DNA from 2 places in the Dorea sp. OM07-5 genome. Region 1 is predicted to be linked to the other one. Evidence: a T-box and tRNA genes for the amino acid it is inferred to sense, from the RefSeq annotation. Region 1 holds a T-box; the other holds one or more tRNA genes.
What was found. A T-box is a leader RNA that pairs with one kind of tRNA and senses whether it is charged. The one in region 1 lies ahead of leuS (leucine--tRNA ligase), so its partner is inferred to be a tRNA-Leu.

Region 1 (15,311 bases):
TTGGTAGCTTCGATGTTTGCATCTTTGCTGTCCATAACCAGATTCCAGAATCTCTTCAGGAAACGGTTTACTCCGTCAATACCACGGTCATCCCACTCAGCATCTAACTCCGGTGGTCCTACAAAAAGTTCATACATTCTCAGGGAATCGCATCCGTAATCTCTTACAAGATCGTCAGGAGATACAACATTTCCCTTAGATTTACTCATCTTGATACCGTTCTTACCTGTGATCATTCCCTGGTTGAACAATTTGTGGAATGGCTCATCAAAGTCAATCACTCCAATATCACAAAGGAATTTGGTATAGAAACGGGAGTATAAAAGATGCAGTACCGCATGTTCCACACCACCGATATACATATCTACCGGAAGCATTGCGTCTGCTTTCTCTCTGGATACTAATTCCTTATCATTATGGTTATCTACATATCTCAAGAAATACCATGAAGATCCGGCCCACTGTGGCATTGTATTTGTCTCTCTCTTCGCATCAGCGCCACACTGTGGGCATTTACAATTTACCCACTCGTCAATTGCAGCAAGCGGAGATTCTCCTGTTCCTGTCGGCTCGTAGGACTCTACATCCGGCAGACGTAACGGCAGTTCTTCTTCCGGTACCGGAACATTGCCACATTTTGGACAGTGTACGATCGGGATTGGTTCTCCCCAGTATCTTTGACGTGAGAATACCCAGTCACGCAGTTTGTAATTAACAGTAGCTCGACCAATTCCACGTTCTTCGATAATGTGTGGTGCTTCTTTTTTCAGTACAGAAGATTCCATACCATTCCACTCACCGGAATTAATCATTGTTCCGGAAGCTTCTGTGTATGCTTCTGTCATATTTTCAATTTCTTTTCCGTCTTTTGCGATAACCTGGATGATCGGGATGCCGAATTTTGTTGCAAATTCAAAGTCACGGTCATCGTGAGCCGGTACACACATGATTGCTCCTGTACCATAATCTGCAAGTACATAATCAGATAACCAGATTGGTGTCTTCTCGCCATTTAACGGGTTGATTGCATAACTTCCTGTAAATACACCTGTCTTTTCCTTATCCTGCATACGGTCTACATTAGACTTCATGGATGCATCGTAAATGTACTTCTCAACTTCTTCTCTTGTCTCATCTGTAGCCAGGCTCTTTGCAAGTTCATGCTCCGGAGCCAGTACCATAAAGGTTGCTCCATATAATGTATCTGGTCTGGTTGTATATACCGTGATCTTTTCTTCTCTTCCTTCTACCGGGAAGTCAACTTCTGCACCATAAGATTTACCAATCCAGTCTGTCTGCATCTTCTTAACTTTCTCAGGCCATTCTAATTTGTCCAGATCATTTAAAAGTCGGTCTGCATATGCTGTGATTTTTAACATCCACTGCCGCAGATTCTTCTTGGTAACTTCTGCTCCGCAGCGTTCACATTTACCATTTACAACTTCTTCGTTTGCAAGACCTGTCTTGCAGGACGGGCACCAGTTGATTGGGAACTCTTTCTCATATGCAAGGCCCTCTTTGAACATCTTCACGAAAATCCACTGTGTCCACTTATAGAAATTCGGATCTGTTGTATTTACTTCACGATCCCAGTCATATAAAGCTGCGATCTCGTTGATCTGTCTCTTGATATTTTTAATATTTGCTTCTGTGGAAATAGACGGATGTACACCCATCTTAATTGCATAGTTCTCAGCCGGAAGTCCGAATGCATCCCATCCCATCGGATGAATGATGTAATAGCCCTGCTGCAATTTATAACGGCTCCATACATCAGAGATTACATAACCTCTCCAGTGTCCTACATGAAGTCCATTTCCTGATGGATATGGGAACATATCCAGACAATAATATTTCTCTCTTTTGCTTCCGTCATCGTTCGTTGTCACATTGACCGGGTTCTTTTCCCAGTTTTCGCGCCATTTTTTCTCGATTGCCTTATGATTATAAGGGATCTTTGACATCTTTCCATTCCTCCTGTTTTCTAAATAACTTTTTATGTTTGATTTCCACCTTCAGAGCCTGCCGGAGGCTTTTTGTATAATAGAAACTGAAATTCTTATTATATAAAAATATAAGCCTCCTCATCTCTAAGAGACGAAAAGGCTTGATTTCCGTGGTACCACTCTTCTTCACCCGGATATACCGGATGCACTCATTCACTTCTGTAACGGGAAGACCCGCTATTATCTACTCCTGTTCAATAATAGAACTCCGAGGCGAGTTGGGAGATTACGCTTGCTGTCTCACACCAGCCGACAGCTCTCTGAAAAACAATGATCTCTTAATATTCCTCTTCAACGTTTCTGCGTTATTCCCATCTATTATATGAAGAATGTTAAAATAAGTCAACCCCTATCTTAAGATTGCACCACTCCAAAACGATATTTTTTATTCTACATCTTTCAGCGCATCCAGATCTTCTTCTCCGGTACGGACTTTAATGACTTTCTGTACGTTGTAAACAAAGATCTTGCCATCTCCGACACGTCCTGTATACAATGTTTTCTTTATGGTTTCTACTACTTTTTCAACCGGAATACTTCCTATTATTACTTCAACTTTTACTTTCGGAAGCACTGTTACATCCATTTCTACACCACGATATTTTTCTCCGGCGCCTTTCTGGATACCGCATCCCATAACCTGTGTTACAGTCATTCCGGTTACACCAAGTGTATTTAATGCATTTTTCAGTTTTTCATAACGGGAAAGTTTTGCAATAATTACAACCTTATGAATACCTATCTCTGCATCTACAGGCGTAGTTACCTTCACTGCCGCTGCACGCTGTACTTCTGATGCTGCATCATAATCGCTCTCACCAAGTTCTGTATTTTCATTTACATTCATACCTCCGCCTGTAACATCCATTAAACTGAATCCTGCATAAGCAGAAGAAAGTCCATGTTCCGTTGCATCCAGACCGATAATTTCCTCTTCTTCCGAAACCCGAAGTCCCAATGTTCTATCGATCACTTTAAACACGATCGTCATTGTAACTGCTGTCATTATCTCTTTTGTTATAATCGTCCTCCTTCTCTCATTACCTGTCTGAAAAATCATGAAATAAAGAAAGGCATGGATTTCTGTCGCCGACATACAAAAAACCACACCTTTGTGTTCTTTATCCCTGTAATGATTATCAGAAAGCAAAGGCACTTCAAGAATAATCTCGAAGCGCCTTTGCTTTCATGCGGTTTAGTTTAGTGTACGTTTTTTCAGTTGTCAAGTCGTATGTACAATTTTCAGAATTTTATATAAAAATCTAAAAAATAGTTGTTCCTTTTCGTCATTTCGTGTATAATAAGCTCAAGTACTCATACTGATATTATTCAGTAAATCTGATACATAAAGGAGAGTTTGCCATGGTAAATTTATTAACAGGCCCAAAAGGCAGCGGAAAAACACAAACAATGATTGAGCAGGCTAATGCGCAGGCTAAGAGATGCAACGGAAATGTTGTTTTTATCAAAAAAACACATCGCGACACAGCAAGTGTAGCATTTGATATCCGTACAATCTGTATGGATGATTTTCCAACAATTACTAACACAGATGAATATATCGGATTCTTATATGGTATGTACAGTTCTAACCATGATATCGAGTGTATCTTTATCGATGGTATTTTAAAACATGCTGACATTTCTCTGGAAAATATTCCGGAATTTATCGAACGACTGAAAAAACTCTCTAGCGAATGCAACATTGACTTTTATGTAAGCATCAGTGCTGCCAAAGACGATTTATCCGCAGTTAATACTGACGGTTGCACATTTTTAAATTAATGATCTGATCAGGACAACAGCAGGCGGCTTTTTGTATTCAGAAGCTGCCTGTTTTTATATGATAGGAAATTGCATTCCCCATCATGTAAAAAACCTCCGACAGGATGCACATTATAACGCTTATTTAAAAGAATGAAAAAGAGGAACAAACAATGGACAAGAACGAAAGACAAAGACTGAGGCGCCGCCGACGGAAGCTTAGAAGAATCTATCTTCACGTCAGACGCGCTGTTGTAATTCTGATTCTGCTTCTGATCTGCTTTGGAATCTTTTCCGGAATCAAAGCAATTGTACATGCAATTACCGGCTCCAGTCCGAAGACGGAACAGACAGCTCAAAAAAAGAAAAAGAAGGCACCTTCAATTGACACTTCCGGTGTAACCGTGAATGAATTTACGATCAAAGGAAAGAGTAATCCTTCCACAATTTCCTGACTATAAGTTCCATGGGAGATTGTACACTTGGTACAGATGAACATTTTGATTCTTCGACCAGCCTGCCGGCTTACTATAATCAATACGGCGCTGATTATTTCTTCAAAAATGTAAAATCCATTCTGGAAAAGGATGATCTTTCTATTGTGAATTTTGAAGGAACACTGACTACAGAGACAACGAGAGAAAATAAAAGTTACGCCTTCAAGGCGCCACCGGAATATGCACAGATTCTGTCAAACAGTTCGGTAGAAACTGCCAATACAGCGAACAATCACAGCTCTGATTATGGCGAACAGAGTTATACCGATACAATCAAAAACCTGACCGATGCCGGTATCGCTCCATTCGGATACGATACTGTTGATATCATTAAAATCGGCAAGATCAAGGTCGGACTTACCGGTATTTATGAACTGAATGATCATCTGGATCGCGAAGAACAGGTAAAACAGAATATCCAGGCTTTAAAAGAACACGGCGCAAATCTGATCATTGCAAATTTCCACTGGGGAACGGAAAAAGAAACCAGTCCGGACACGAACCAGCAGACACTTGCACACCTGGCAGTAGATCAGGGTGCTGACCTCGTTATCGGACATCACCCACATGTTTTGCAGGGTATTGAATACTACAAAGGCAAATCCATTGTCTACAGTCTTGGAAACTTTTGTTTTGGCGGAAACTCCAACCCAGCTGATAAGAATACGATGATCTATCAGCAGACATTCTCTTTCAAAAAGGGAAAAGTTCAGAAAAATGCGAAAGAAAATATCATTCCTTGCTCAATCTCTTCCACATCAGTACGCAACGATTATTGCCCGACACCACTAGAAGGAGATCAGAATCAGGCACTTCTGGATCTGATTAAAAACTATAACGAAGCGATTGCAAACGGAGAATTTAAAACACCTGCAAGCGACAGTTCCGATTCTACTTCCGGAACGACAGATACCACATCTGACACTTCATCAGATGCCGGCTCAGACAGTTCCACGGATAGTTCGCCGGACAGCGCATCGGATTCTTCCGGCAGCGGCACAACAGACTCGACAGGTACAACGGATTCCTCTACTGATACTGTAGATGGATTGTAGAATCCTAAATTTTTATAAGAACACTTACCGATATCCTAAGTATTGAAGACTATCTTCATTTGGACTGTAATGGCACAAAAGAACCGGCACACACGCGCCGGTTCTTTTTCTACCACTTTTTGTGTTAATCTCTAAGTCAGTTCTAATCTTCTTTTATTTGTCATCTGCCTGAGCATCTGTCTGGGAAGGCTCTTCTGTTTTCACAGTCTTCTCTGCTTTTTTTGTGCTCTGTGCTGCCTGCTTCTCTGTGACAGTTACAGTGTAAGATGTATTTCTTCCTGAGAAATCTGTTGCAATCATCTTAATATTCACTGTACCTGCACCAACAGCTGTTACATTTCCATCTGCATCTACAGTTGCAACATTGGTATTGTTAGATTTAAAACGTACAGTTGGAAGTGTTCCACTTGCAGGGAAGATATGAATATCACTATTCTTATAAGTATCTCCTACCTGAAGTTTTACATCCATATTTGTATACTCAAAGCTGCTGCATGTTCTTGCCTGTTCCGGTGTCAGCATCTGGATCGCATTATGCTCCAGATCTCTGGTCCACTGCCACCAACCTCCATCATACAGACTTACTTTCCAGCCTTTTTCATATGCCATCAGAAGAGGCATTGTTGCTCTCCATCCTGTTCCACAGAAGAAGCACACCTCATTTGTCGGATATACATAGCTATCTGCCATAAAACCTTTGAATCTCTCATAAGAAATCAAAGTTCCGTCCGCATTCATATATTCTTCCATTGTGTTCGCATCATTCCCTGCACGTCCGAATACTGCTCCGGCAATCTCACCTTTTTCCTGAAGCATCGGATAGTTTCCATCCGATAATCCCTTGAACTCATCCAGGCTTCGGATACTTACAAGACGGAAATTCTTATCATTTGCAAGTTTATCTTTCAGTTCTTCTTTAGAAACAATATATTCCGGATGTGCCGGAACTGTTGTTCCGAAATCATAATTTGCATCTGTTACAGGTGTATTAACTTTTGTCTCTACTTCATATCCTGCATTTTCCCAGTTTGTAAGCGAACCATTTAACACTTTTACATTTTCAACTCCACAATACAGGAAACAGAATGCTACACGCTCTGTTGCCGGATGTGCACCATATAAGATTACCATGGTATCTTTTGTAATATTATATTTTTTCAATAATGCAGCCAATTCTGCAGGCTCATGCAGATTTCCAAGATTCTCATCTGTATAGTCAATTGTATTATTTGCATATGCCGCATAAGTACTTGACTCTACCTGACGCACAGAGCAGTGATAAGCTCCTGGAATATGTCCTTCATTATATGACGCAGCCTCTGTAGATGTATCAAGAATCACATAATTCTTGGATTCTTCCTGTTTTCCATCCATAACGCTCTTAATGTATGCAGGTGATACAAATACATCTGTTTTCTTTGCGCTTGGAACTTCTTCCGGTTTTGTCTCTGCTTTCTTTACTGTTACAGTTGTTTTTGCTGTCAGATATTTACCCTTGCTGCTTTTCTGAGTCAGCTTTGCTGTAATTACCGCTTTACCAGCACTTTTTGCTGTTACCGTTCCTGTGGAAGATACAGTTGCAACTTTTGTATTACTGCTACTGAATTTTACAGGTGCATATACTCCCGACGGACTTACTGTTGCCTTAACAATTGCTTTCTTTCCATTTGTAAGACTGAGAGCTGCCGGAATGGATACCTTACTTGGTTTCAGATCTTTTACTTTCAGTTTTACAGAAGCTTTTACTTTCTTGTTTACTTTGGATGTTGCTGTGATCGTTACACTTCCGGTTTTCTTTCCTTTTACTGTACCTTTGCTGGATACAGAAGCAATTTTCGTATTACTTGACTTGTATGTAACGCTTCTGCTTGCATTCTTCGGGCTGACACTTTTTACAGAAATCTTTGTTGTCCCCTTCACATCAATAACTTTGCTGGAAACCGACGATGTTACGGTCAGTTTTTTCGGTTTCACAGTTGCTGCCTGTGCATCCACAGATGCAACTCCTGTGGATGTTACCGTTACTGCCACAGCAGCCATAACGGCAAGTGCTTTCTGGATTCTTCCTCTCATAATCCTTCCTCCTTTTTTCGTACAAGTGGTATTCTTTCATTATAGTGGTTTGTTGATTTTTTAACCAATCGGTATTATTGATAATCAGCTCTATATATTCGTGTTTTCTATAATTGTTTTTCCATATAATTCTTCAATCCAAATCCATTCTCTGATTTTACTTCGAAATCGTCTTGTAAAAATACCCCCCTTACTGGTTCATCCAGCAAAGAGGGTACATATCATTTTCAACAGCTCTTCCTTCTTTGTTATTTTATTAAACTATTTTTACTGCAAAATCTGCCACTGGCAGCCTCCACTAAATGTTATAGATTTAAAAGAAACTCTCGTACAGCATCACCATACATGGCATTGTGATAATACAGAATATCACTGACATCACATTGATGACACTTGCGTATTTGGCATCCTGGTCGTAAATCTGTGCAAGCTGCGTTACCATTGCTGCAACTGGTGCGGCTGTTGCGAGAAATACGATCATAAGAATATATTCTGCATCCGGGTGTATTTCCATACTGCCAAGAACTCCAAATGCGACCGCACCGATCACCGGATAAAAGATTAACCGGATAAAACAGATCAGATACGGTCGCTTCTGGCGGAACACCCACTTTAAATCAACATTTCCAATCACCATTCCGATTACCAGCATACTTGCCGAACTGATCATATCTCCGAAACTGCTTACACATGTTCCGATCACTTGTGGAAGCCGAATCCTGGATATGAACATAAGCATTCCAAGAAACATAGCAATCATATTCGGATTCAGGAATATCTCTTTATAATTCTTTTCGTCTTTTTTGCTGATGATTCCGACTGCATGCGTCCAGAGTAGTACAGTCTGTACCAGATTATAAGCGGTTGTATAAAATACCCACTCTTTTCCAAGAACATTCCCTACCAACGGGATGAGCAGATAACCTGAATTTGAATAAATGACAGATGCCTTCTCAATCCGGTTAAAATGCAGTGGTTTTTCCATTAGCTTCGTCCCACCAATCATAACAATATGAACACAAATTGCTGCCACAACAGCAATCAATAATCCTTGTAATTTATCATCGGTTAACTCAATCTGAAACGCATCAATAATTACGCAGGGAGAACAGATGTAAACTACCATATTGGAAATGATCTTGCTGTCTGTCTCCTTGAATAATCCGATCTTGACAATGATATATCCAACAATCATTGTCAGAAACATGGATAAAATTTGTTCTGCCAGTAAGATGCTTAGTTCCATTCTGTTCTCCCTTTTTATCTATTTGTTTATATTCTCTGTATCCTTATCCTGTGTATTGCTTTCTTTGTCAGTCTCCGTTTTAAGAGACATTACTGTATTCGCCTTATCTCCTTCTTTGTACTCCAGTGAAATCGTCTGTCCGACTTCGCATTTTACGATATCGATAAAATCTACAACCGATGTATCAAAAATGTCATCGGATCCTTCCAACATAACATAGTAATGTGATGTTCCATCTATGACTGCCTGTGCAATCTTCGTGATCTTACCGGTAATCTTCTTCACATCCCGTGTGTCTTTTTCTGCTTTTTTGATACCATTCTCACCAAGCAGATTCCGGTAATTCTCTTCACACTGACTGACACTATCACCAATCGCTACAATCTGGTATTTATGGACATTTACCATAGCATACTTTTTCACCAGGCCGGCATCATCCTTTAATGCAATAAAGTAAGTCGGTTCCTTGGAAATGTTAAGCAGCAGCGGAAAGGTTGCCTCGTACTTTAAGTTCTGCACCTGACCTTCCGCTGAAGACATCGCTGACGCTTCGGTTGCGCCTTCTACCGTATAGTACTTCGTCTCCATCGTCCGCTGGTTGGCTAATACAAAGCCGACATTAGACTGGTCGCCATTGACAGATGTCACACCTGTATACATCCAGACATCATCATCCAGTGCAAGATAATTATATCCATCCGTTGTCTCCAGACAGTCCTTCTGACTCAGCACACTGTTCAAAAATCCATGTTTCAATGTGCCATAATAGTCAAAGAGCTGTACAAGAATATCTGCCGAATACGCACGGTCTACCCATGACGGTACATCCTTGATGTCATATGTCCTCGTTTCACCGGTTACTGCGTTACAGAGTACGACTTTTCCGACTGTTTCACCACCGAACAGACCGATGTTATATTTCTTCACCGGTGCAATCCAGTATGGTACTCCGGATTCATCAATCTCAAAACTTAACTCTCCGTATATATAAGTCGGATGTGCAAATCTTAAGTGACGGTAAATATTACGGTTCAGATGTTCACTGGTCGTATACTTGATTCCTTCTTTTAATTTCACAAGTTCTGTTGTCTGTGTAGCCATATTGATCCGAATATATGCCGGAATTCCTTCTCTGCGGTTTGTAAACCACTTGATCAGATTCGCATATTTCAGTGGCGTTACACGGACCGGATTATTCTTGTAATTGATCTGGCTGTAAATGTCATCTGCCTCAAACTGAGATACCATATCTACCATACTTCCCATCTTACGATCTCCGAGAAGTGCTGCAGTATCTTTATCCAGAAGCGGAATTCTGTCATAAGACAATTCTTTTACATCTTTACTGAACTCTCCAGTCTTCACTTTCATCAATTTCTGATATTTTTTCGCATTGATGATCGGAGATGACAGTACAGAACCTGCCAGATACACAATTCCAAACACAACCAACAGTCCGATCATGGAACGTAAAATCTTATTCGTCCCAAGTTCCACACGTGTTACACGCTTTCTGACCGCATAGTAAATGATCAGGACAACAAACAGTGTCATCACAAAAAACCATGTCTGCGCCGAATGAATATTGACTGCCGGAATTGACACATAATAATAAATCGCCGCAATCGCCAGCAAAATAACAACAATCGCAAATTTACTTCTCTTTTTCATAACACCCTCCCATTCTAAAATTTCTTTCTCCAAGATATTGATGTAAAGAGCATCAGGAATGGAAAGATTTCCAGACGTCCAATCAACATATCCATACAAAATACCAGTTTTGAAAATGGAGAAAACTGTGCAAAGTTTCCTGCCGGACCAGATACACCAAGTCCCGGGCCGATATTATTCAAAGTTCCCATTACAGATCCGAGGTTTGTGGCAAAATCAAAATCATCTATAGAAACCAATAATACGGATAACCCGGCAATTCCCGCATATGCAACCAGATATACGAATACATTCTGTACAATGTCCGGATTCATCTTCTTGCCATTTATACGGATCAGGTTGACAGATTTCGGATGGACCATCTGTTTCAGTTCTTTCTTAATACTCTTAACAACAATCAAGAATCTTGAAACTTTGATACCACCGCCTGTGGATGAAGCACACGCACCAATGATCATTAGTATGATGATGATCGTCTGTGACATCGTCGGCCATTTCATATAATCGGCCGTCGAGAATCCGGTTGTCGTAATAATGGATGCGACCTGAAATGCCGCATACCGGAATGCCTTTAACGGATTGCCATATATCGATGTAATATTCCATGTGATCAAGGCAATCGCTGTTGCTATGATCGCCAGATACGTCCGCAGTTCTTCATTTTTCCATACTGGTTTGAACTGTCTTAACAACAACAGATAAAACAGGTTAAAATTGATACCGAACAGGATCATAAATACCGTGATCACACCGTCAATATATGCACTGTCAAGCTGTCCGATACTATTAGCATAGTTCGAAAATCCTCCGGTTCCTGCAGTACTGAATGCATGGATAATACTGTCAAATGGGGACATACCACCAAAAAGCAGCAATACAATTTCTACTGCTGTCAGTGCAAAATACATTCCATATAAAATTCTCGCTGTTGCCATCGCTTTCGGCACAAGCTTATCTTTCTCTGGTCCCGGTACTTCCGCACGCATCAGATACATCGTATTCTTCTTATCAAGAGAAGTCAGAACCAGTACAAATACAAGCACGCCCATACCACCGATCCAGTGTGTGAAGCATCTCCAGAAATGCATACAGTGTGACAGCGATTCAATATCATTTAAAATTGTAGAACCTGTTGTCGTAAATCCGGATACTGTCTCAAAAAACGCATCCAGATAGTTCGGGATATATCCTCCCAGCGTAAACGGAATTGCTCCAAACATCGACCATAAAATCCATGCACTGGCAACGATGATCATACCTTCTTTTGCATAAATCTTCGTTTTATTCGGCTTTCTGATTCCGAATATAATATAAATCAATGCCAATATTGTTGCCGGAAATAAAAAGCAGGCTCCGCTTTTTTCTCCATATAAAAGTCCGACAAAAGCAGGAAGGAGCAAAAGCACACCTTCTACTCCCATCATTTTTGCCAGAATATATAAAATCATTCTTCTATTCATATTTCCACCGGCTCCTATAAAAGTATCTCATTCAGATTGCGGATCACATGATTCTTCGTAACGACAATAACGCTGTCACCAACTTTCATCGTTGTATCACCATTCGGGATGATAACCTGGCGATGTCTGCCGATACATGCAATCAGTGTATTTTTCTTTGTTCTTAGCTCTTTCAGTGGAACGGATGTATATTCACATTCCTTTCGAATGATAAATTCCTGCGCTTCTACTTTTCCGTTCACAAGACGATACATCGTCTCTACATTGGCATTACTGTAAGAATTCTTACGGGCACGAACATATCGCATGATCGCATCCGCCGTTGCACTCTTCGCCGAAATAATACTGTCAATGCCGAGTCCTTCCACCATCTGTGCCCTGGAATCTTCATTTACTTTTGCAATAATCTTATTCACGCCCTGCGTCTTTGCGAATAGAGATAAAATAATATTCTCTTCATCAAGACCAGTCAGTGAAACCATCGCATCTGCTTCGGCAATTCCTTCTTCCAGCAGCAGATCATGATCTGTTGCATCACCATGAATGATCGTTGCCTTTGGAAGTAATTCACAGAGATTCTCACATTTTTTTTCTTTGATCTCAATGATCTTCACCTGCATTCCTGCCTGCAGAAGCTGATTTGCAAGATAGAAGCATAAATGCCCTCCTCCGCAGATCAGAACATTCTTCACACGAGTACGCTTTCTTCCTAATGATTTGAAAAATGATTTCAGATCCTGATGTGCAGCCGCGATATGTAACTTGTCTCCTTCTCTTAAGACAAAATCACCATCCGGAATGTAAACTTCTCCTTTGCGCTTTACTGCACATACCAGTACTTTGATCTGGAATTTCCGGTACAGCTCTGAAAGTGCGATATCCACCAGTGGACTGTTCTCACGTACCGGATATTCAACAAGTTCTACTTTTCCCTTCATAAAAGTCTCAACTTTACTCGTCTCCGGGAATAAAAGCACACGGGCAATCTCATTCGCCGCAGTCAGCTCCGGATTAACCGCCATACTCAGATGCAGGTCTTCCTTCAGAAGATCCATCTGTCTGTAGTAAATTGGGTTGCGTACTCTGGCTATCGTGTGTTTTGCTCCCAGCCTTTTTGCCAGAAGACAACTCAGCATATTCATCTCGTCCGTTGATGCGCATGCAATTACCAGATCTGCATGTGGTACGTCCGCCTGCTTCTGAACCTCTGCATCTGCACCGTTACCGGTAATGCAGAAAATATCAAGCTGGTTCAACGCGGCTTTTAACTTGCCTTCGTTCTGGTCAATCAGCACAATATCGTAATCTTCTTCCGATAATTGGACTGCCAGCTTATGGCCAACCTTGCCATCACCAATGATTACTATTTTCATTTTCTTTCCTCACATATATTCCTTTGACAAAATTTCTTTCCTAATATAAATAGCAACCACGATTATAGCACTTTTAATATAAGAAAAAAAGCCCTTCCCAGAGCTTTTTTTCTTATTTCATAATCTAATTTTTATCAAAGATTTATTCTTCTGCTGTTCTCTTTGCAATCTCTGCTTCCTGAATGTCTGAAGGAGCCTGCTCATAACGTGCAAATTCATAAGAATAATTGCCACGTCCACCGGTCATGGAACGAAGTGTTGTGCAGTATCCGAACATACCTGTCATCGGAACATCAGCGATAATCTCCTGATATCCGCCACTTAATGGATTCATACCAAGCACACGACCTCTTCTCTTATTCAGATCACCCATAATATCTCCGGTATAATCATCCGGAACTGTAACTTTCACAGAAGCGATTGGCTCTAAAAGAACCGGTCCGGCTTCCATGAAGCCTTTCTTAAATGCCTGGATCGTTGCTGTCTTGAATGCCATCTCAGAAGAATCTACCGGATGGTAAGATCCATCATACAGAACTGCTTTCACACCTACAACCGGATATCCTGCCAGAGGCCCTTTAAGTACAGATTCCTGAAGACCTTTTTCAACTGCCGGGAAGTAGTTCTTCGGAACAGCTCCGCCCACAACTTCTTCTTCGAATACATAAGGTGTCTCCTGATCTCCGGATGGTTCGAATCTCATCTTGACATGTCCATACTGTCCATGTCCGCCGGACTGTTTTTTATACTTCGTATCTACGTCTGATTTCTTCTTAATTGTCTCACGGAATGCCACTTTCGGTGTCTCCAGTGTGATCTCACATTTGTATCTTGCAGCAAGTTTGCTTGCCGTCACTTCCAGATGCTGGTCACCCATACCATAGATCAGTGTCTGACGGTTCTCACTGTCGTTAACACTCTTAAGTGTCACATCTTCTGCCATCATCTTCTGTAGCGCCTGAGATACTTTATCCTCATCGCCTTTGTTCTTAACAACATATTTCATATATGTATATGGTTTGGAATATTCTGTTTTTCCAAACATCAGCGGCGTTGTCTTTGCTGAAAGTGTATCACCGGTCTTTGTATTGGCAAGTTTGGCGATCGCACCGATATCACCTGCAAATAATTCGCTGACTTCTACCGGTTTGTTGCCTGACATTGTATAAATCTTGCCAAGTTTGGCTTCTGCTTCGGACTCTGCATTGTAGAGCACATCATCCCCCTTTAATACACCGGAGCATACTTTTACGAAAGAATATTTTCCGATAAACGGATCTACCATAGTTTTGAAGACATATGCGGATTTTGCTTTTGCGAAATCATAATCTGCTTCATAGATCTCGTTCGTCTTACGGTTAATGCCGGCGCATTTTCTGCTGTCCGGGCTTGGGAAGAATCTTACAATATCTGAAAGGAGGTTTGCAACTCCCTGTGCCTGGATATTCGATCCCATAGCAACCGGAACGATATCTCCGTCCATAACTTCTGTTCTCATTGCAGAACGAATCTCCTCTACAGAAAACTCTTCTCCTGCAAAATAACGCTCCATAAACTCATCACTTGTCTCCGCAACTGCTTCTAACAGTTTCTCACGGTAGATCTCCAGGTTTGGTTTACAGTAATCCGGGATCTCGCACTCTTCTCTCTCTCCGATACCAGTATAACGTCTTCCTGCATTCTTAATAATATTAACGTAACCAACTAACTTCTCATTCTCACGGATTGGCTGGAAATGCGGTGCAATCACTTTACCATACTTATCTGTCAGATCCTGTACTACCTGACGGAAACTTGCATCATCCACGTCCATCTCTGTAACATATACCATACGAGGCAGATTATATTTGTCACATAATTCCCATGCTTTCTCTGTTCCAACCTCAACACCTGCTTTTCCAGAAACAACGATAACTGCTGCATCTGCTGCACTGACTGCTTCTTCTACTTCTCCGACAAAGTCAAAATATCCCGGTGTATCGAGAACATTGATCTTCGCTTTCTCCCATTCGATCGGTACCAGTGATGTGCTGATTGAGAACTGTCTCTTCTGTTCCTCTTTATCAAAATCACTGATCATATTACCGTCTGCAACTTTTCCCATACGAGTAGTTGCCCCTGATACATAGGCCATGGCTTCCACAAGACTTGTCTTACCGCTTCCTC
Region 2 (15,311 bases), on a different contig from region 1:
TAACAATCCGCCGGATGTCTGTGGGTCATATAGCAGGTCCAGATAATACTCCGGAATAGAACCTGCGTCTACTTTCCCAATAGAATATCCTCGGTTCTTGTATGCTCCGGCCGGGACCAGTCCCATCTTCGCGAAATCGATCGCATCGGTAAGGTATGCAATGTCTTTAACATTGATTTCAAATGTCACATCACTGGCTGATGCCATCTCGACACAGTGACCGAGAAGTCCAAATCCTGTGATGTCTGTGCAGGCGCTGACGTCATATTTCTCAACCGCCTGTTTTCCTCTCTTATTCAGCGATGCCATAACCGTCTGCGCTTCTCTGATTGCTTCCGGTGATGCCATATCTGCTTTGATCGCAGTATTAACGATTCCGCTTCCTATCTGTTTCGTTAAAACCAGGATATCTCCCGGTCTGCATCCGTAATTCTTAAAGATCTTATCCGGATGCACAAAGCCTGATACACAGAGACCATATTTCGGTTCATCATCCTGCACCGAATGCCCTCCTACCAGAACAGCTCCTGCTTCCTTCACTTTGTCTGCTCCTCCGGCAAGGATATCCCCTAAAATAGCTGGATCCAGGCAGTTCGGGAATCCAACAATATTCAAAGCTACTGCCGGTTCTCCTCCCATCGCCCACACATCACTCAGTGAATTGGCTGCTGCAATCTGTCCGAACATATACGGCTCATCTACGATCGGTGTAAAGAAATCCACCGTCTGTATCATAGCAATATCATCTGTCACTTTATATATAGCGGCATCGTCCGACGTCTCAATACCTACGATCAGGTTCTTGTCCTCGAACTTCGGCAACTTACCCAGAACCTGGGCAAGGGTCTCAGGACCAATCTTAGCTGCTCACCCTGCCGTCTTCGTCAAGCTTGTCAGTTTTACATCTGATTTCATACTTGTTTTCTCCTCTCCTTGGTATTGAATGTAACTTCCGCCTCCTGCGAGGCTGTTTCCGCTATACATCTATTATATAGCCTGTTAAATATATACAAATAAGCCGGACTTCCTGTGCGACTCACAAGTGTCCGGCTCTATTACCTCTGTTACAAAATCTGTCTGGACAAATGATTAAGGTCTGATGATCTTACCAGCACCTGCCATTGTCTCAACAATACTGTACATATTTGTTACAGTTCCTACCACCAGTTTTTCTTTCAATCCATAATAATCAAGGCATGTTCCACATGTCAGAATCTGAACCCCCTGTGCTTCCAGTGACTTCAAATCTTCCAATGAATCAGAACCTTCTGTGGTCAGAGTCGCTCCACCATTATAGAATAACATAGTTTTAGGTAAAGTATCAAGCTGTGTTATTGCAAAGATGAAACCTTTTATTAATACTTTTCCAAGTTCATCATTACCAGATCCCATGCGGTCTGAATTAATTACTACAACTGTGTTATCTCTTGCGTCCGGCATACAAGTCTCCTCTCCTTCGCTTACTGTCTCAGGTGCTCCGTTCATCTGGATCGTAACTTTGTATTCTTTGTCAGCGATCTTCTCAGACTTTACTGCACCGCCTGAGCTTTCAGCCATCTTTGTTACGTTCTGAACGGCGATCTCATTGTCAACTAAAACTTCGATCGTCTCCGGGCCTGTGAGCGCCTGCATTGCCTTTTTGGTCTTTATAACCGGGATCGGGCAATTATCTCCCATAGCATTAACTGTAATCATAATGATTCTCCTTTCATGCCTTCCCTTTTTTATCTTATATAGATATATTCTATCATTGATGTGCGGAAAGGTAAATAGATTTCTTATTTGTAATTATATGATATTGTCCATCCTTATAAAAAGCCGGACACATCGTTCCTTTTTTAAACACTTCCAGAAATTCTTCCATTGTATGTACTTTCTCCGGAAAATAAGTGGCGCATACACCAACTTTCTCCGGTACATGGCAGTCACTAGAACCAAGTGTGAAAAGTCCAAGTTCTTCTGCATATTCAGCAGCCTTATAACATGCTTCAAGCGACGTACTTCCATTCAGGACTTCCAACCCATCCAGTCCGTGCACGGTGCGTAAATTATCTTCCAGTCCTCTGTTATTATTGCGAAATGGATGTGCTGCAAAACACACGCCGCCCTGCGCTTTGACAAGATCAATAAAATCCTGTGCAGGTATCCGTTCTTTCGGATACTCTTCAATTCCAAATGCCACTATATCGCCCTGCAGGGAGAAAAATTCAATTCCTGTAAAGATCGGAAAATTCTCACGTCTGGAATATTCTGCTGCATATTCCTTAAGCCCCATGCTGTCATGATCTGTAATGCAGATTCCGTCCAGTCCTTTTGCCCTGGCGATGCGTACCATCTCATCCAGTTTCAGAAAACTGTCTTTGGAATATGTCATCTCATGCATATGTGTGTCGATCAGCATAATCATTTCCTCCCATAGTTGTCTGTTTTTCCAACTGTTCTTCTCTTTCTATTATATAAACTCCTGTCCCGTGCTTCAAATAGAGTTTTTTAATATATATTCATTATTATAGAAGATGTCTATAGGCTTTCTTTTTCTTTTCCGCCATGCTATAATCTTTCATGAATGACTATGCTAACAAATCATGAGAAAGGTTTTTAATTATGTGGATTGCAGATCAATGGAAAGATTATGAAGTAATAGATTGCAGCAAAGGAGAAAAACTGGAACGCTGGGGTGATTTTCTTCTTGTGCGCCCGGATCCGCAGGTAATCTGGGATACCAAAAAGACAAACAGTGGCTGGAAACATCCGAACGGACATTATCACCGCAGTAAAAAAGGCGGTGGCGAATGGGAATTTTTCGATTTGCCAAAACAGTGGCAGATTCATTATAAAAAGCTGACATTTAATTTGAAACCATTCAGCTTCAAACATACCGGACTTTTCCCGGAACAAGCAACCAACTGGGACTGGTTCTCCGATAAAATCAAAAACGCCGGACGACCGGTAAAAGTTCTGAACCTTTTCGCCTATACCGGAGGCGCTACTCTTGCGGCTGCCGCAGCCGGAGCAAGTGTTACACACGTAGATGCATCCAAGGGAATGGTTACATGGGCGAAGGAAAATGCAGCATCTTCCGGTTTATCCGATAAACCGATTCGCTGGCTTGTCGATGACTGTGTGAAATTTGTAGAACGTGAGATCCGCCGTGGCAATCACTATGATGCGATCATCATGGATCCACCTTCTTATGGAAGAGGTCCGAAAGGAGAAATCTGGAAAATCGAGGATGCCATTCATCCGCTTATCAAATTATGTACGAAGATACTCTCTGCTGATCCGTTGTTCTTCCTTGTAAATTCCTACACAACCGGTCTGGCACCTGCTGTTCTGACTTATATGATCGCGACAGAACTTGCACCATGGCACGGACATGTAGAATCCCAGGAAATCGGTCTTCCGGTCAGCAGCACCGGCCTTGTCCTCCCTTGCGGAGCATCTGGACGCTGGTCTAAAGAGATATAGCATTTTTGTCCGATATGATGTATGCTATAACTATAAGATGATGTTTGGGAAAATATCCCAGACAAGGACACGAAAGGTTTCTAACGGAGGAGAAAAGATGGAAAAATATGTATGTCAACCTTGCGGCTATGTTTATGATCCGGAAAATGGGGATCCGGACGGAGGTATCGCTCCCGGAACAGCTTTTGAAGATCTGCCGGACGACTGGCTCTGCCCGATCTGTGGTATGGGAAAAGAAGTATTCGCAAAAGAAGACTAATACGGATACGCCGTGTAAACTTGTCAAAAAAAACATGGACATAACAAAAGGAGACCAGCTGTATATTGAGAACACCTCAGCATACATCCAGTCTTCTTTTTATTATGTACGAAACACACCATATTGCATAATTTCCCCATGATATCTCATTGGAAAATATAATTCTAAAGAGTTTTTATGATTGAAAATTATACACTCCCCTCTAAAAACGGAATCACTTCCCCAAGATCAGCAAACTTCCGGTAAATCAGCTTTTTTATCTCTTCTGTCGGCCGGAGCAGATCCGGAATCATGATGGTATGTAATCCTGCTGCCACCGCCGACCGGATTCCGCCCGGTGCATCTTCAAATGCCAGTCCGTTTTCCGGACGCAGTGCAATACTCTCACAGGCACGGAGATAGATTTCCGGATCTGGTTTTCCTTTTGTCACCATATCGCCAAATACACCGCCGTCAAACCACTGATAAAGTCCCGCATCCATCAACACGCGCTCTGCATACCCTCTGCTTGACGAAGTTGCCACTGCGGTCTTGTAGTCATGCGTCTTTGCATATTCCAGTAACTCTGCTGCTCCTTTTTTCACCGGAAGTCCCTCTGTATCTGTAATCTGATAAAAATATTTGGATGTCAGTTTCTGAAATTCTTCATAAGGAAAATCTGCGCTGATCGCATTTTTAAAATACTGTCTGCGGCTTTTTGCATTCATTCCCAGTGTATGGTAGATCTGCTGCCCCATTCCTTCTATTCCGAGTTCTTTGCCGGACAGCTCCCACGATCTCTGCACAATCCGCTCCGAATCAAGCAGCAGACCGTCCATATCAAATACAAGTCCTTCTATTTTATTTCCATTTATTTTCATGACAATGCTCTCCTGTATCTCCAATTATTACTCATGATAGTTATTTTACATCATTTACCTTAGTTCGATTGTTTTCTATTATACACAATTCCAAATCTAAAGAAAACCTTATGTCTTCCTGAAATTTTTGTGATATCTATTGTATCCATCCGATATAGATACTAAAATGTAAATCGTTTTAGGAGGGATTTTTTTATGAGTATGAATACTGCAAATAAGGGAAAAGATATCTTCGACAATGATTTTGAAGTTATCTACGAAGGGGATCTTCCTGATATTAACATCGATACAGATGATAATTACAAAGACGTACTTTCCAGTCTTTCCGATCTGGATACGACGAAACATATCGATTATGTGGAAGAAAATTATACTACTTCATTCGATGAGACGCCGGAAGAATATATGAAACGGAAGCGCGGCGGTAAGGTATCCGGCAATGATTCTGACAGAAAACGTTCTTCTGATAAAGGCGGGCGCAAAAAGGGCGGTTTTCATCTGCCAAATTTTCTGTCTCCTTTGAAGAAAGGCGCTGCAACCGGTGGAAAGGTCGCTGCTAAAGCAACACGCAAGACGTTAAATCTCCTGCTCCGTGCCGGAACTCTGGTACTCATTGCTATTATTTTCTGCATGCTGGGACTGACATTCTGGAAAAACGCTCCGGCTTACGGAAATATTGCTGCGGCGGTCGCACAGAAGAATTATATTCTGGGTGCTTATCTTGGTGTTGCCTTATTCCTGCTTCTCGTGGAAGCTGTCACATTTTTAATCGTGCTTTTCGGAAGCAGTACTTATGGGAAACGCGGACACCGTTACGATAAAGGCAAAGGCTGGTTTTCTTTTATTTTCATCTATGCAGGTGCATATCTGTCTCTGTATTTTGGAAATCTGATCCCGGCTTCTCCGGCTCCGCTTCAGGGTTTAAAAGGAGCACTGCAACTCTACGGCGGACTTGCTTCCGCTCTTCTGCCACTCTGCGCGCTGGGTGTTGTAAGCTGCTTTGTAAGAAAATATGTGATACGATAGTTAGTCAGTTTTCTACAGAGGCTATAGTTATTGAATATATTTAATAAAGCAAAAGCAGCTCCATGCTATGAAATCTCAACTGAGATACATAACGCGGAGCTGCTTCTCTTATGTTCCGGGGGAAATGTCCCCTTTTACATATTTACTTTTATTTATCCTTAATTTCTTATCAGTTAATCAATTGAAATGAGTGTACGCCGTGTGTACAACCATTGACATCAACGGTCATGTTATTATACTTTCCGACTTTTTCAGCAATTTCTTCCTTGGAAAGTGTTTGACCAAGGAGTTTTGTTGCTGCTTCTTTCTGTCCTGCAACAGTCTTTAAAAAAAGACCACCACTTTCGTGATGATCTTCTTCGTAATTGATATTATATCATGTAGCAAATGCGGATGACAGGACTTGAACCTGCACGTCGGGGACACCAGATCCTAAGTCTGGCGCGTCTGCCAATTCCGCCACATCCGCATGCGAACTGCCTAAATAATATACTATATTTTCTGCATATTTGTCAACTGGTTTTTTATAATCATCTGTTTCCTGTTATTGCCGGGACATTTCGAAAATTTTCCTTAAATAACCTGATGCTCCATCCATTTTCCACTTTTAAAGCGGATACTGTAAATAATCGCACGGACTGACCAGTCAGTGAACATTCCGATCCATACTGCAATCGGTCCGAAACCGAGCACTCTCGCAAGAAACATCGCAAGTGTGACACGACAAAACCACATGATGAGCGCCGATGTAACCATCGTAAATTTCACATCCCCGGCTGCACGGAAACCGTATGCCGGTATAAATGCCAACGACCACACAATTGGTTTTGCAATGGTGATACAGCCAACCATGAAGATACACATTTTTGCACTCTTTGCTTCCATTCCACCGAAAATCGTAATTGGATGTACGAGCGCAAAGATCAGCAGACAGCTTGCAATCACGACAACTTCTGACACGGCTGTCATCTTCTTAATATAGTAGGCTGCCTCATCTTTTCTTCCGGCTCCCATACATTCTCCGACTACCGTCATCAGTCCGACACCTATTCCAATTGCCAGAATACCATTCAGATTTTCCAGGATATTTGTCATTCCCTGCGCAGCAATTGCGGCCGTCCCCATCATAGACACCGTAGACTGGATTGCCAGTTTACCAAACTGGAACATACTGTTTTCGATTCCCGACGGAATACCAAGATACAGAATCCGGCGGATCTGTGACCAGATAGGGCGAATACTAAGATACCCCCTCAGGCGGATAATAAGTTCCGGACGGCGCAGAAGACACAGCACTGCAATCATCGAAAATGCACGCGACAACATGGTCGCTGTTGCCGAACCGATAACTTCCATATGAAATCCCCATACAAACAGTATATTTAATATGAGATTCAGAATATTTGCACACAGTGAAATCATCATCGGCGTTTTACTGTTTTCCTGTGCACGGAATATGGACGAACCATCATCATACAACGCAATAAACGGATAGGATATCGCTGAAATAATAAAATATTGTCTGGAATATTTCATAACCTGTGGTTCTACTTCTCCAAAGATCAGCCGCAGGAGCGGTCCATTTGCTGCCAGACAGATTGCTGCAATCACCACAGACAATACAAATGTGATAAACAGAAGCTGTCTTGCCGCTTCATTTGCTTCTTTTTCTTTTTTGCATCCAAGATATTGGGAACATACAACTGTTCCTCCTGCTGCCAGTGCATAAAACGCCTGAACGATCAGTACGTTGATGGCGTCTACCAGACTGACTGCCGAGATTGCCGCCGAACCCAGATTGCTGACTACCATTGTTCCAACTGTTCCCATCATGGAATTTAGCAACTGATCAAATGCCAACGGTGCCATCAGTTTCCACAATGCTTTATTAGAAAACATGTGTTTTCCCACTTTTTTTCCTTCTTTCTACATAAACAAAAAAACGCAAACCCCAAAGGATTTGCATCTATAATTCAGTGAGCGTGCGGGGATTCGAACCCCGGACAACTTGATTAAAAGTCAAGTGCTCTACCACCTGAGCTACACGCCCATATAACTGGGCTAGTTGGATTCGAACCAACGAATGCAGGAGTCAAAGTCCTGTGCCTTACCGCTTGGCGATAGCCCAATAATACATTCTCTCTTTACAGAAAAAAAGAAAGGTGGGTAATGGGACTCGAACCCATGATATCCAGAACCACAATCTGGCGCGCTAACCAACTGCACCATACCCACCATATATTACTTATCGAACTATAGCTGTCCAACTAAGTACCACATTATTAAATTGTTGTGGTTCTAACGAGCCTGGGGGGATTCGAACCCTCGACCTACGGCTTAGAAGGCCGTTGCTCTATCCAGCTGAGCTACAGACTCTTAAGGATAAGCTCCTCAGAACTATCACTTTCCCAAATGTCTGTTGACACTCGGAAAGCGGGTGATGGGAATCGAACCCACGTATCCAGCTTGGAAGGCTGGTGTTCTACCATTGAACTACACCCGCAAGATTATCGGGGTGACAGGATTCGAACCTGCGACCTCCTGGTCCCAAACCAGGCGCTCTAGCCAAGCTGAGCCACACCCCGATATTGTTTACTTCGTGTCATCTTGTTGTATCTCCGTGACACAATAGCTATTATATAGCAAGGTTCGAACATTGTCAATAACTTTTTTCATTTTTTTGCAATTTTTTTACATGTCTTTTCTTATACATATTTCAGCTCAATCTCCGGCATGCCCGATGCATCAATCTCCATGATCATATAGGTCTTCTGACGCCCGCTCTGACGCGGGTAAGAGATACTTCCCGGATTCAATATCGTCACGCCGTCTTCTTCATGCAGCGATGGCTTATGTGTATGTCCATACATCACAATGTCAGCGTCTCTGCCTTTAGCTTCTTTCAGTAAATCACTCTCTCCCATAGATACATAATAATAGTGTCCATGTGTAATGAAAATGTGATTTCCTTCCACAACGAATTCTTCTTCCTGCGGAAGATCACTGAAATAGTCATTATTTCCGGCAACGATATGTACCGGACAGCCCGCCAGTGCTTCTATATAATCAGCCCCGCCTTCCACATCTCCAAGATGGATAAGCATATCAATCGGCTTCTCCCGCTCCAGAACCTGTTCCAGAGATACGTGAGCCTTATGTGTATCACTTACGATCAGTATTTTCATTTCTTTTTATTCTCCAGAATCTCACGCATTTTCCGAAGTCCTTCTCCTCTGTGGCTTCGTCTGTTCTTCTCTTCCGGCGCAAGTTCTGCGCTGGTACATCCACATTCCGGCAGATAGAAAATCGGATCATATCCAAATCCGTTTTCTCCGGCAATCTCATGACCAATAATGCCCTCCATCGTGCCGCGCACAACTTCATGGCTTCCATCCGGAAGTACAGCTGCGATCGCACAGACAAACCGCGCTGTACGTTTTTCGTCCGGTACACCATCCAGACGGTCTAAAAGCGCCTGATTTTTAATATCATAGGAAGTATCCTCTCCCATGTACCGCGCAGAATAGATTCCCGGCTCTTTGTTCAGATAATCGATTTCCAGGCCGGAATCATCTGCCATCACAACTGCTTCTTTGTATTCCGGCATCTCATGTGCGATTTTCGCAATCTCGGATGCTTTGATCAGTGCATTTTCTTCAAATGTGGTTCCATCCTCTACAACATCTGCCTGAATCTCTGCTTCTTTCTGTGAGAGAATCTCCAGTCCCAGACCGTCAAGGATCATACGGACTTCCACCATCTTATGCTCATTTCCTGTTGCAAATATTATTTTCTTCATCTACTGCTCCTCTCTCGGTTTTCTCGGCGGCTTCGGTCCCATAAACTGATAGAAATATGTCTTCAACATTCCATTGTAAATCTTCCGGTTCTTATCCGCTTTCCGTCCGAAATAACGCTGTGCATCTTCATAAGAAGTAATCATGTAAGCCGACCAGCTGTCAAGTCCTGCAAAGCTTTCGCCAAATGCACGATACAGTTCCGGCAGGTCTTTCTTATCTTCCAGACGTTCTCCGTAAGGCGGGTTCGTCACGATAAATCCGTATTTCTTCGGATGGCTTAAGTTTCTTACATCTCTCTCCTGAAAATGGATCAGATGATCCACTCCGGCTTCTCTTGCATTTCTTCTTGCGATCTTAATGACCGATCCATCGATATCATATCCCTGAATGTCCACATCGATATCGTCCTTAATCAGATCATTTGCCTCGTTGATCACGTCATACCACATCTTCTTCGGGATCAGGTTCGTCCACTCTTCTGCCGTGAAGGAACGATTCATTCCCGGCGCGATATTTGCAGCCATCATTGCAGCTTCTATCGGAAATGTTCCACTTCCGCAGAACGGATCTACGAATACACGGTCTTTCTTCCATGGTGTCAGCTTGATGAGTGCTGCTGCCAGAGTCTCCGTGATCGGCGCTTTGCCGGAAACTTCACGGTATCCTCTCTTGTGCAGGGACACACCGGATGTATCGATTCCTACTGTCACGATATCTTTCATCAAAAATACACGTACCGGATAAGAAGCTCCGTCTTCCGGAAACCACTCGATTCCATAATATTCCTGCAGCCGTCTGACCATTGCTTTCTTCATAATAGACTGGATGTCTGACGGGCTGAATAATTTACTCTTAACAGACGCTGCCTTGGCAACCCAGAATTTTCCATTCTTCGGAATATAACGCTCCCACGGCAGGTTCTTTGTCTTGTCAAATAATTCTTCAAATGTTACCGCTTTGAAACTTCCTGCTTTTACAAGGATTCTCTCTGCTGTCCGCAGGAAAATATTGGCACGACAGATTGCGTCTTCATCTCCATAAAATGTCACTCTTCCATCTTCTACTTCTGCGATATCATAGCCAAGGTCTATGATCTCTCTTTTTAAAACTGCCTCCAACCCAAAATGGCATGGTGCAATCAATTCTATTTTACTCATATATTTCTCCTGTTTCTTCCGTACTTTTCTGTTTGTACTCTTTCTTAGTATATTCTACATAAAAAAAGCGTGCAAGGTTTTTATAACAAAGAATATGACTTTGCATATCTGCCGGAAGATTTTTATATAAAAAAGGCTTCCCTGAAAATACCTGTATCTTCAGGGAAGCCTTTTTGTTTACTTCATTATAAATGACTACCATCATAAAGCGCAAACTGCATCACACATTATTTGATTTTTGCTTTTGCTGCTTTTGACCATGCCGAATAGAGTTTGACACTCTTTCCGCCATATTTCACTGTCTTATAAGTGTGGATTGTTACGCCATTTTCTGATTACTGTCTCTCTTTGTAGCCGTGGCAGTTGCTATCAGAAGAATTTCTATTGGATTCATTCTTGTCGGACTGCCCATATGCATTCTTTTTGGATGCATTCTTATTATATCCGTTTTTGTTAGATGAGTTCTTGTCTGCGATGTTTTTTCCATAAGCATTCTTATCAGATGCATTCATGTTTGATGAGTTTTTTGCCATTTTAAATTCCTCCTAATTCTTTTTTAAGTTACAGGATTATTGTGTCCATCTGCATCTGTTTTATGTATCTTTTTCACAAAAACAAGCTTACAAATATATTAAGATTTTTTTAAGGTTTTTCTTGCTTTTTGACTCTTGCTATATTATACTTAAACTTGTAGAAAGGTTACTTTCTACAACCCCTTATTAATTATTTATACTCCCCTCAAAAGACCGATGGCTCCCCCATCGGTCTTTTACTTTATATTTTTCTTTTTATCACAGGGATTAATCAAATTTTTCTTCTGCTTTCATTTCTTATCTTCGTCTCTGTCCGATTACCCGGAGAATCCACATCAACACAATAAGCGGAAGAACAATCGGCGCAAGAATGCTGATAATCCCTCCGATCACTGCCACGATCAAGACGATAATTCCAACAAGCCCCAGTATCAGAAGCAGTTTCTTCCACCAGCTGTCCAATCCAAATACATGGACATTGCCATATCTATTCTGTTTGCCGGAATCATATTCGCCATTTGCAGTGGTCTCACTTCTGTATTCACCTTCTGTGTACTCCTGGTTCTCCTGTGCATCTATGATCGTACGGGCGATCGCCCATGGATCTCCCAATTCATCTATCACTTCTTTTTCGGATTTTCCTTTCGCTACTTCATCTGTAATATACTGCTTATAATAATTCACATTCTCACTTACAACTGTACCACTTAAGTCATTGCCAAGTGCGGCTCTTAATTTTTCCAGAAATTCCTGTTTTGTCATTCTATTATCTCCTTAATCAGCAAAATGTGCCTAATAAAAAACCTTGCACTTAGGATAGCACATACAAGTTGCCATTCCAAGTGCAAGGTTCTTAAAATTTTCTAATGAATTTATAAAAATCAGGAGTTCATATTTATCGTATCTTTTATCTATCGCAAAACCGATTACACTTCAAAGATCAGATCTCCATATGATGGCATCGGCCATGCTTCTTTGTCTACGATCATTTCCAGTTTGTCAACCGGTGTACGCAGAGTTTCCATTGCAGGTACTACATCGAAGTGATAGAATCTTGCCTGCTCTTCACCTTCATCCATAGCTGCTGCCTTATCAGTTACAGCACTGAGTGCATCCAGTGCGCTCTTTGTCGCAGCCAGGAGATCACTTGTCTCTTTCAGCAGTCCAGCCTGTACGGAAGCGTCTACTCCTGCTTCTTTCACTGCAAGTACTGTATCTGCCAGAGATTTTGTATATTTGATAACAGCCGGGATGATCTGTTTGCTTGCCATGTCGATCATTGTACGTGCTTCAATGTTGATAGCCTTTGAGTAGTTCTCATACTTAATCTCTACACGTGACTCAAGCTCTGCCTTTGTGAATACTTTAAACTTCTCAAACATAGATACTGTATCTTCTGTTACCAGTGCCGGTACAGCTTCTACCATAGATTTGATGTTCGGAAGTCCTCTTCTCTCAGCTTCTTCTACCCATGCATCTGCATATCCGTTACCATTGAAAATGATTCTCTGGTGCTCTGTTGCATATTTCTTGATCAGATCATGTACTGCCATATCGAAGTCATCTGCTTTCTCCAGGACATCACACGCCTCTGCAAATGCTTCTGCTACGATTGTGTTAAGTACAACGTTTGATCCGGAAATAGAATCTCTTGATCCTACCATACGGAACTCAAATTTGTTACCTGTAAATGCAAACGGCGATGTACGGTTACGGTCTGTTGCATCTTTTGCAAGATCCGGAAGTGTACTTACACCTGTCTCCAGTCTTCCACCTTTCAGACTGTGTGTAGCTTCTCCGGTATCTACGAGCTGGCGGATTACATCTTCAAGCTGATCTCCAAGGAAAATAGAGATGATAGCCGGAGGTGCCTCGTTTGCTCCCAGTCTGTGATCATTTCCTACATCTGCTGCAGATTCACGAAGCAGTGCTGCGTGTTTGTCTACTGCTTTCAAGATACATGTCAGCACCAGTAAGAACTGTACGTTCTCATGAGGTGTCTTGCCTGGCTCTAACAGGTTCTTACCATCATCTGTAGTCAGTGACCAGTTGTTATGTTTACCGGATCCGTTGACACCTGCAAATGGTTTCTCATGAAGCAGGCATTTCATTCCATGCTGGCATGCAATTCTCTTCAATGTCTGCATTACCAGGTGGTTGTGGTCAACAGCTACATTTGCTTCACCGTAAATCGGTGCAAGCTCATGCTGTGCCGGTGCAACTTCGTTGTGCTGTGTCTTGGATGCAACTCCAACTTTCCACAGTTCAATATTGACGTCCTTCATAAATCCGGCAATTCTCTGACGGATGGTTCCGAAATAGTGATCGTCCATCTCCTGTCCTTTTGGAGGCATCGCTCCAAATAAAGTACGTCCTGCATAAATAAGGTCTTTTCTCTGCTCAAACTTTTCAGCATCTACAAGGAAATACTCCTGCTCTGCTCCAACAGAAGGAGTTACTTTCTTAGCTGTTGTATTGCCAAATAAACGAAGCAGTCTCAGTGACTGTTCATTGATTGCCTGCATAGAACGCAGAAGCGGTGTCTTCTGGTCAAGTGCTTCTCCTTTGTAAGAGCAGAATGCTGTCGGAATACAAAGTGTAGCGCCTGCTGCATCATGTCTTACAAATGCCGGTGAAGTACAGTCCCATGCTGTATATCCTCTTGCCTCGAATGTTGCTCTAAGTCCTCCGGATGGGAATGAAGATGCATCCGGCTCTCCTTTGATCAGTTCTTTTCCGGAAAAGCTCATCAGCACTTTTCCGTTCGGCAGTGGTGCAGAAATAAAAGAATCATGTTTCTCAGCGGTAGCTCCTGTAAGGGGCTGGAACCAGTGTGTATAATGTGTAGCTCCTTTCTCAATCGCCCACTCTTTCATCTCGTGAGCAATTACATCTGCTGTTGCAAGGTCTAATTCTTTTCCCTCTTCGATAATCTTCTTCAGATCCTTATAGACCTTCTTTGGCAAACGCTCTTGCATGACAGTATCGTTAAATACATCTTCCCCAAAAATCTCAGCTACTTTCAATGCTTCACTCATGTCTTTTCGTTTCCTTTCTTAATCGTGTCTTGTTGTCTGTATTCAAATATTGTTGAATATGTAAGAAAAAGGCACTCCAACTTTCATTGGAACGCCTTTGTTCTCGCTACGCCTGTTAGTATAACTCAATTGTCTGAAAAAGGCAAGTATAAATTGAAATTATTCTGCTTTTCCAACAGATCCGAATAATTCCATCTTCTCCTTGACAGTTTCGATGATTGCTTCGTATCCTGGTTTTAAAAGCTTACGAGGATCATAGCCTTTTCCTTCCTGATCTTTACCCGCCTCGATATATTTGCGTGTTGCATCAGCAAATGAAAGCTGGCACTCTGTATTAACATTGATCTTAGCTACTCCGAGATCAATTGCCTTTTTGATCATGTCATCCGGAATTCCTGTTCCACCATGAAGTACCAGTGGCAGTTTTCCTGTCAGCTTCTGGATTGCATCCAGAGTCTCAAAACTTAATCCAGCCCAGTTTGCAGGATATTTTCCGTGAATGTTACCGATACCTGCTGCAAGCATTGTAACACCAAGATCTGCGATCTGCTTACATTCGTTCGGATCAGCACACTCACCCTGTCCGATAACTCCGTCTTCTTCTCCGCCGATAGAACCAACTTCTGCTTCCAGAGAGATTCCTTTCTTGTTGCAGACTTCAATCAGTTCTTTTGTCTTTGCAACGTTCTCTTCGATTGGATATTTAGATCCGTCAAACATGATAGAAGAGAATCCAGCCTCGATACACTTATAACTTCCTTCGTAAGTACCGTGATCCAGATGTAAAGCAACCGGAACAGTTGTTCCAAGCTCACCCATCATAGCTTCTACCATAGCAGCAACTGTCTTGAATCCAGTCATGTACTTTCCTGCTCCTTCAGATACTCCAAGGATTACCGGAGATTTCATCTCTTCAGCCGCATTCAGTACTGCTTTTGTCCACTCCAGATTGTTGATGTTGAACTGACCTACTGCATAGTGACCTTCAACTGCTTTTTCAAGCATCTCTTTTGCTGATACTAACATATCATATTCCTCCAATTCTTCAATTCACATTTCATTTTTTTATTATAGACCATTACTTTCAAAAAAACAAGGACAAAGAAATCAGCATTCCCGCACTCAGAAACGGGCCAAGCGGGATACTCGACTTCCGTTTCACCTTTTTGC

Region 2: it encodes a tRNA-Leu, which carries the amino acid that the T-box ahead of leuS (leucine--tRNA ligase) is inferred to sense. The anticodon was not compared.

The regions. Positions count from the first base shown of each region.
Region 1 is NZ_QUKZ01000001.1:337,987-353,297, reverse strand. It holds gene leuS (leucine--tRNA ligase) at 1-1,964, opposite strand, end outside; T-box leader at 2,091-2,310, opposite strand; partial or broken gene DXC04_RS16020 (P-II family nitrogen regulator) at 2,392-3,009, opposite strand; gene DXC04_RS01710 (hypothetical protein) at 3,369-3,791, shown strand; gene DXC04_RS16070 (hypothetical protein) at 3,944-4,225, shown strand; gene DXC04_RS01700 (CapA family protein) at 4,237-5,322, shown strand; gene DXC04_RS01695 (Ig-like domain-containing protein) at 5,476-7,395, opposite strand; gene DXC04_RS01690 (AEC family transporter) at 7,709-8,641, opposite strand; gene DXC04_RS01685 (CvpA family protein) at 8,660-10,312, opposite strand; gene DXC04_RS01680 (TrkH family potassium uptake protein) at 10,327-11,772, opposite strand; gene trkA (Trk system potassium transporter TrkA) at 11,787-13,145, opposite strand; gene DXC04_RS01670 (elongation factor G) at 13,288-15,311, opposite strand, start outside.
Region 2 is NZ_QUKZ01000006.1:31,062-46,372, reverse strand. It holds gene selD (selenide, water dikinase SelD) at 1-915, opposite strand, end outside; gene yedF (sulfurtransferase-like selenium metabolism protein YedF) at 1,090-1,695, opposite strand; gene DXC04_RS07265 (PHP domain-containing protein) at 1,748-2,401, opposite strand; gene DXC04_RS07260 (class I SAM-dependent methyltransferase) at 2,605-3,468, shown strand; gene rd (rubredoxin) at 3,566-3,727, shown strand; gene DXC04_RS07250 (HAD family hydrolase) at 3,916-4,587, opposite strand; gene DXC04_RS07245 (hypothetical protein) at 4,783-5,613, shown strand; tRNA gene DXC04_RS07240 (tRNA-Leu) at 6,002-6,082, opposite strand; gene DXC04_RS07235 (MATE family efflux transporter) at 6,187-7,512, opposite strand; tRNA gene DXC04_RS07230 (tRNA-Lys) at 7,591-7,663, opposite strand; tRNA gene DXC04_RS07225 (tRNA-Gln) at 7,670-7,741, opposite strand; tRNA gene DXC04_RS07220 (tRNA-His) at 7,775-7,848, opposite strand; tRNA gene DXC04_RS07215 (tRNA-Arg) at 7,916-7,989, opposite strand; tRNA gene DXC04_RS07210 (tRNA-Gly) at 8,046-8,116, opposite strand; tRNA gene DXC04_RS07205 (tRNA-Pro) at 8,124-8,198, opposite strand; gene DXC04_RS07200 (metallophosphoesterase family protein) at 8,319-8,798, opposite strand; gene rdgB (RdgB/HAM1 family non-canonical purine NTP pyrophosphatase) at 8,795-9,412, opposite strand; gene DXC04_RS07190 (THUMP domain-containing class I SAM-dependent RNA methyltransferase) at 9,413-10,570, opposite strand; gene DXC04_RS07180 (hypothetical protein) at 10,906-11,103, opposite strand; gene DXC04_RS07175 (DUF1700 domain-containing protein) at 11,401-11,865, opposite strand; gene DXC04_RS07170 (glutamine synthetase III family protein) at 12,030-14,141, opposite strand; gene fba (class II fructose-1,6-bisphosphate aldolase) at 14,301-15,167, opposite strand; gene DXC04_RS07160 (prepilin peptidase) at 15,226-15,311, opposite strand, start outside.